Regions from separate parts of the Sphingopyxis sp. BE235 genome, predicted to be linked through region 2. Evidence: riboswitches for the same ligand, from Rfam matches in the RefSeq annotation. Region 2 holds a riboswitch; each other region holds the start of a gene.
The links. Region 2 has a riboswitch for cobalamin ahead of cobO (cob(I)yrinic acid a,c-diamide adenosyltransferase). Riboswitches for the same ligand answer to the same signal wherever they lie in the genome.

Region 1 (2,256 bases), on a different contig from region 2:
TCTGCGGACGCGCGCGGTCGGGATTGAAATTATCGCGGTTGGTGTCGGTATAGGCAAAAGCGACGCGGTTGCGGAACCGCCCGTCGACGAGGTCGAAATTGAGCCCCGCATAGCCGACGAATTCCTTGTTGAGCCCATAGTCGTTGCTGTCGGTATTGAAGCCGTCGAATTCGACGCGGCCGCTCGAATAATAGCCGCGGACCTCGGCGCTGACATTGTCGGCGAGCGCCAGTTCGGCGCGGCCCGAAAGATTAGTGTTGCGATAGCCGTCGCGCTCGACCCCGCCGAACGCCTTGGCGTGCGACGAAATGCCGTCGGTGGTGAAGCGCTGGCCGCCGAGGCGCCAGGCGAGCGGGCCGGTACGGCCGCCGATCGCCGCGCGCGCGCTCACCGTCTCGCGCGACCCGGCCTCGAGGTCGAAGCTGCCTTCGAGAGATTTTTCGGGCGAGGCGGTGACGATGTTGACAACCCCGCCGATCGCCTGGCTGCCCCACAGGATCGACTGCGGGCCGCGCAGCACCTCGATCCGGTCGATATCGCCGACGAGCAGGTTGGCGAAGTTGAAGCCGCCGCCGGTCGACGACGGATCGTTGAGCTTCACCCCATCGATCACGACGACGGTGTGCTCCGATTCGGCGCCGCGGATGCGCAGCGAGGTCGAGGTGCCGTAGCCGCCGTTGCGCGCAATGCTGATGCCGGGCGTGCGGAGCAGCAGCTCGGTGACGCCGATATCCTGCGCGCGGTCGATCGCTTCCTTGTCGAGCACGGCGATCGACGACGGCACTTCGTCGAGCGTCAGCGGCGTGCGCGTCGCGGTGACGATGATGCTGTCGCCGTCGGCGGCGACGGCGTGCGCGGTCGACGCTTCGTCGGCGAACGCAGCGGAGGATGCCGCAACGGCGGCGAGGCAGATCGAACTTCGGAAAAACACTTTAAACACAGGATAACCCCTCGACAATGCCGCTCACGAACACGGTCGATGCGGTTGTCCCGGGGACACACGACATCGCCCGCGCCCATGCGCGGCCAAGCTTGTCGTCATGCGGGTTCACCCCCGTCCGCCCGGCACACCCTGTCCGCGCGAAAGACGACGGCGACGGGCAGGTCTCCTGGCTTGCGGGTCAGCGCCGGTCGGCCGCCTTCTCGGGACCGAAATCCCAATGGCAAGTGGCCGATGGCTCGCCGCGTACAGTTGCAGGGGCAGCCGGGGTTTTCCCGTTCCCTCTTAGTCCCCGTCGCCGGGGAACCTGTCGCTTGCCGCGGCCGTTAGCCCCTTTTTCGGGCCGCGGTCAATTGCTGCGATGCAGCAGGGGGCGATCAGAACAGCCCGGGCAGTTCGCGCTGCGCCGCGCTCGGCCGCTCGGGGGTCAGCATTTCGGGCTCGGCGAGCACGCGCGCGCTCCGGCTCCGCGCCGCCGCCCCCGCGCTGGCGTCGGCGATCCGCGTGGTACAGGCGGTGCCCGACAGGAAGCCGATCGCGGCGCGGATCGATGCCTCGCGCGGGTCGCCGAGCGGGACGGTCAGATCGTCGCTCGCAGCGCAGCTGTTCGTGATTTTCGGAGCGAGGCCGTCATAATAGTCGCCCGCGCCGGCCGAATTGGCCGTCGCAAAGGCGACGACGCGCATGCGGTCGTCGCATTCGGCCTTGTCGAGCGCGATCTGGCCGACCGGCTTGCCATAGGTGTTGCCGCCGACCAGCGTCATATTGGTGCCGAGATAGGGCAGCATCGAATTGATCACGAGTTCGCTCGCCGATGCGGTCGACGCGGTGCCGATAAAGGCGATGCGCGTCGGCGCGATCGACTGGCTTACCGGCGCAAAGCGGTGCTCGTCATTCTCTGCGGATTTGTTCGGACGAAAACGGGTCTGCGAGAAGAGTTGCCCGGCGCGATTTGCGCCCATCAGGTCGCCCATCAGATTGGCCGTCGAAACGAGGCCGCCGCCATTGTAACGGAAATCGATGATGATGTCGGTCACGCCGCGCGCGCCGAAATCGGCGAAGGCCGCCTTCAACTGGTCGTCCGCCGACGAGATGAAGGTGCGCAGGTTCAGATAGCCGTAGCTGCGGCCGCCCTCGTTGATGATCTTTGCGCCATAGCGGTCCGAAACCGGATCGAGCGAATAATCGGCTTTGGCAACGGTGACGTCGCGCGTGCCGGCCGCGTCGGTGATGCGCAGCACGCGGCTGACCCCGGGGTCGTTAGGGCCGAGTGCATTGGTGAGGCCCGCGGTTCCTTCGGCGGCGACGATGCTCGC
Region 2 (2,256 bases):
ATGGGCTATGCCTTGCCGCCTTCGGCGCGGGGTCGATCTTCGGTGCGCTGTTGGTGAGTTCGGCGCGGCACCGCTGGGGCAGCGACCGGGTGGTGACCGCCGCCTCGCTGATCTTTGCCGCCGCGATGCTGCCGGTCGCGCTCACGACAGGCCTTCCATGGGTCATCGTTGCCGCCTTCGTCGCGGGCGGGGCGTGGGTGTCGACGCTGACGACGCTCAACGTCGCGATGCAACTCCGTTCGCCCGAGGAAATCCTCGGCCGCTGCCTGTCGATCTATCAGGCGGTAACCTTCGGCGCGATGGCGCTCGGCGCCTATGCGCTCGGGCTGATCGCCGATCTGGCGTCACTACCGGCCGCGATCCTGATTTCGGCCGGCTGGCTGATCCTCTCGGCGCTCGTGCTGCGCTTTGTCGCGCCGATGCCGCGGCGCGACGAAGGCAGGTTGTTGCCCTAGACGCGCGGCCTTCCATAACACGCATAGAGCGTCGGCAGCGCGAACAGGGTAAGCAGCCTCGGCGCGATGGGGTGGGCGCGGCGATGATCGTCGAACGGCAATAGGCATTGCGAAAAAGCGCGGCTCCTTTATGGGCTGCGCGGGCGGGGCTTGCCCCGCGCATGATCGCGTCGGTGCCCGAGAGGGCTTAAAATGGGAACGCGGTAACGGGGTTCGTCCTGAACCCCCGAAGCCGAGGCTGTCCCTGCAACTGTAAGCGGCGAGCGCGATGCACCGGTCCGAAACTTTCGGATCAGCCACTGGGGCCACCCTGGGAAGGCGTGCATCAAGCCCTGACCCGCGAGCCAGGAGACCTGCCGGCGTGGGTCGCTCAATGCCCTGGCCCAGGGAAAGGCCGCGGCACGGAGACATCCGTCGAGCGACGACCAAGCGGCTGGAGCCGCTTCGGTGCCGGAGGCGCAGGCATTACGCCGCTTGCGACGCCAGCACCGGTCGATCGCGCCCGCGCATCGGCAGGCTCCGCCTTCGTTGCCGGCGTGCGGGGGTCTTCCCATGAAAACGCGTACCGACGCCGAACACACGGCGAAGATGAAGAAAATCCAGGCCGCGCAGGCGAAGAAGGTCGCGACGAAAACCGTCGAAAAGGGCCTGATCATCGTCCACACCGGCCCCGGCAAGGGCAAGACGTCGGCCGCACTTGGCATGGCGGTGCGCGCGATCGGCCACGGCATGAAGGTCGGCGTCATCCAGTTCGTGAAGGGCGCGATGGCGACGGGCGAGAAAGCGGTGTTCGACCGCTTCCCGGACCTGATCGAGTTCAAGCCGATGGGCGAAGGCTTCACCTGGGACACGCAGGACCGCACGCGCGACATCGCGGTGGCGCGCGAAGCGTGGGACGAGGTCAAGCGGATGATCGCCGACCCAGGCTATGCGATGGTCATCGCCGACGAGCTCAATATCGTGCTGCGTTACGACTATCTGCCGGTCGATGAGGTTCTCGAAGCGCTCGCCGCCAAGCCGGAGATGACGCATGTCATTATCACCGGCCGCAATGCGCCGCAGGAGCTGATCGACGCCGCCGATCTGGTGACCGAAATGGCGCAGGTGAAGCATCCGTTCCGCGAACAGAATGTGAAGGCGCAGCGGGGGATCGAGTTCTGATGCGACGGCGCGGCATGCTGGCGCTTGCTGTGCTGTCAGGCGGCGCGGGTCTGTTGTGGGCTGCCTCCCCCGCCCAGCCCACAAAAGCCCCGGCGATTCCGCAGCGCATCGTGTCGATCAACCTGTGCGCCGATCAGCTCGTTCTCGCGCTCGCCGATCGGGAGCAGATCGCGGGGCTGACGAAGAATGCAACCGACATCGAAATGTCGGGCGAGGCGGCGAGGGCGCACGGCATCCCGCTGCTGAGCAATTCGGCCGAGCAGATATTGGCGATCGAGCCCGACCTGATCGTCGGCATGCCGGCGAGCCGCAGCGCGGCGCTGGCGGCGCTACCCAAGCATACCTATCCGCTACTCGACCTCGCCACCGCAAACACCGTCGATGAAATCTACACCTCGATCCGCGAAACCGCGGCGGCGGTCGGCCATCCCGAGCGCGGCACGGCGCTGATCGCGCGGATGGAGCGTGAGCTGGCGGGCCTGCCGAAGCCGGGGAAGGGCCGCGTCGCCGCCTATTACCAGCGGCGCGGTTATATGACCGGGACGGGCACGCTGATCGACGAGCTGATGACGCGCGTCGGCCTCGTCAACCTCGCGGGCAAGCTCGGCAAGCCGCCGCTCTCGCAGCTCAGCCTCGAAGA
Region 3 (2,256 bases), 120 kb from region 2:
GCTCACGCGCCACGAAAAGATCGCACGCGGCTTTGCGCTCAGCGTGCGGCAATGGCTCGGGCTTGGCGCGGCCCTTATCGTCTATGGCACCCTGGGCGCCCCGCCGAGCGCGCTGCCGCTCGTCTGGCGCGACCTGCAGATGGTGGCGATCGGGGTGCTGATATACGGCTCGATTGTCGGCCTGCTCGCTTATGGCGCCTTCCGGCTCGTCCGGCGGCTCCGCGGGCGCGGCTGAGGTGGCGGTGGCGAGCGGCTCGCCCCGCGCCTCAGTCGACGACCCAATAGCCGGCCGCGCCGCCCGGCTCATACCCGCGGCGGCAGATCAGTTCGCCCTCGCTCGTGAGCTCGGCCCACGCGCCAATCGGCTCGCGCTCCATCATCACGAGCGCCGCCGCGACATCTTCGGCCTCGAACGCGACACGCTTTTCCATTCCGAACCAGGCATCCTGGTATCGCAGGACAAAGGTCGTCAGCGCGGGCCTGTCGGCTTGTATTTCTGGACGCGGCAGACAGTCGCATTCGCCGTCGTTGGAGCCGCTGGGGTTTTGCTGGGGGAGCTTCATTGGGGGAGAGCCTTCGGTGGGGGAAACGAAGGGGGCAGTCCCGACGGCTGGCCCAGCCGTGACCGCCGCCGGGGGCGAAATATTGGGTCGGCGATGCGTCTCCTGCGTCACACGGACATACGGACGGCACCACGAAGGGCGGCGCACGACCTCGAAAATATACGGCATATCATTGTCATACTGCCCAGTATCATCAGCGGTCCGTTCGACGGGTCGCCATTTCGAATCGACAAACGACTTGACGATGGCATGGCGCGCCGGGCCGGGGCGCCGCCCGATCCGTGCCCCGGAAATATCATATAAAGAATTCTTTATATGTGTGTTGACAGAGCCCGCCGTTTCGTTATGTTTCAACCTGTCGAGGTTCTCCGCGCCCGTTGCACGGCGTGGAGCTAAGACGGGAAGCCGGTGCAAAACCGGCGCTGCCCCCGCAACTGTAAGCGGTGAGCGATGGTCGCTATGTGTCACTGGTTCGCAAGGAACCGGGAAGGCCAGACCGCCGCGTCGATCCGTGAGCCAGGAGACCTGCCTCGTCAGATACGTCCTCCGGCGGGGTGTCCGGTCAGGCCGCATGCATGGCTGCGCCCGACCCTTGCTTTGCGGGCGCAGACGCGTGCCTGCTCGTCTGCCCGGCGCCTTGCCCCTTGCAAGGTGCTTGAAGAAATGACTGTCAGCGTCGCCACCCTCGGCTTCCCCCGCATCGGCCTTCGCCGCGAGCTCAAATTCGCGCTCGAAAGCTATTGGGCGGGCAAATCAACCCTCGCCGAATTGCAGACCGCCGCATCGGGCCTCCGCGCCCTCAATTGGACGCGGCAAAAGGCACTCGGCGCCGACATCCTGCCGTCGAACGACTTCTCGCTCTACGACCATGTCCTCGACACCAGCGCGCTGATCGGCGCGGTCCCGCCGCGTTATGACTGGGACGGCGAGATCGTCGACCCCGACCTTTATTTCGCAATGGCACGCGGCGCGCAGGGGCCGTCCGCCTGCGGCCACAGCCACGACACCACCGCGCAGGAAATGACCAAATGGTTCGACACCAACTATCATTTCATGGTCCCCGAACTCACCGCGGGTCAGACATTCAAGATCGCCTCGACCAAGATCTTCGGCGAATTTGAGGAAGCGAAGGCGCTCGGCTATCAGACCCGCCCCGTCCTCCTCGGCCCCGTCTCCTATCTGATGCTCGCCAAGGGCAAGGCAGTCGAACCGCTCGCGCTGCTGCCTGGGCTCCTCGACACCTACGCCGAAATCCTGTCGCGCCTCGCCAAGGCCGGCGCCGAGTGGGTCCAGATCGACGAACCCTGCCTCGTCCTCGACCTCAGCGCGGAGCAACGCACCGCGTTCGAGCGCGCCTACGCCCGCCTCGCCACCCGCGGGCCGAAGCTGATGCTCACCACCTATTTTGGCGGTCTGGGCGACAATCTGGGTCTCGTCGCCGACCTTCCCGTCCACGGCCTCCACCTCGACCTCGTCCGCGCGCCGGGCCAGCTCGAACCCGCGCTCGCAAAGCTCCAGCCGCACGTCCTCCTCTCGCTCGGCGTCGTCGACGGCCGCAACATCTGGCGCGCCAACCTCCCCGACCTCTACTGGCGGCTCAAGGAGCTCGCCGGCAAACGCGACCTCATCCTCGCTCCGTCCTGCTCGCTCCTCCACGTCCCCGTCGACCTCGTGCTCGAAACGTCGCTCGACC

Region 1: linked by a shared signal. The riboswitch ahead of J2X38_RS01740 (TonB-dependent receptor domain-containing protein) and the one ahead of cobO (cob(I)yrinic acid a,c-diamide adenosyltransferase) in region 2 are both predicted to bind cobalamin.
Region 3: linked by a shared signal. The riboswitch ahead of metE (5-methyltetrahydropteroyltriglutamate--homocysteine S-methyltransferase) and the one ahead of cobO (cob(I)yrinic acid a,c-diamide adenosyltransferase) in region 2 are both predicted to bind cobalamin.

What each region holds. Positions count from the first base shown of each region.
Region 1 is NZ_JAVDWC010000001.1:365,431-367,686, forward strand. Features, by position in the region: gene J2X38_RS01740 (TonB-dependent receptor domain-containing protein) at 1-940, opposite strand, end outside; cobalamin riboswitch at 1,082-1,266, opposite strand; gene J2X38_RS01745 (S41 family peptidase) at 1,318-2,256, opposite strand, start outside.
Region 2 is NZ_JAVDWC010000005.1:221,606-223,861, forward strand. Features, by position in the region: gene J2X38_RS19540 (MFS transporter) at 1-455, shown strand, start outside; cobalamin riboswitch at 610-831, shown strand; gene cobO (cob(I)yrinic acid a,c-diamide adenosyltransferase) at 1,008-1,616, shown strand; gene J2X38_RS19550 (ABC transporter substrate-binding protein) at 1,616-2,256, shown strand, end outside.
Region 3 is NZ_JAVDWC010000005.1:104,421-106,676, forward strand. Features, by position in the region: gene J2X38_RS18970 (hypothetical protein) at 1-235, shown strand, start outside; gene J2X38_RS18975 (hypothetical protein) at 267-431, opposite strand; cobalamin riboswitch at 908-1,111, shown strand; gene metE (5-methyltetrahydropteroyltriglutamate--homocysteine S-methyltransferase) at 1,227-2,256, shown strand, end outside.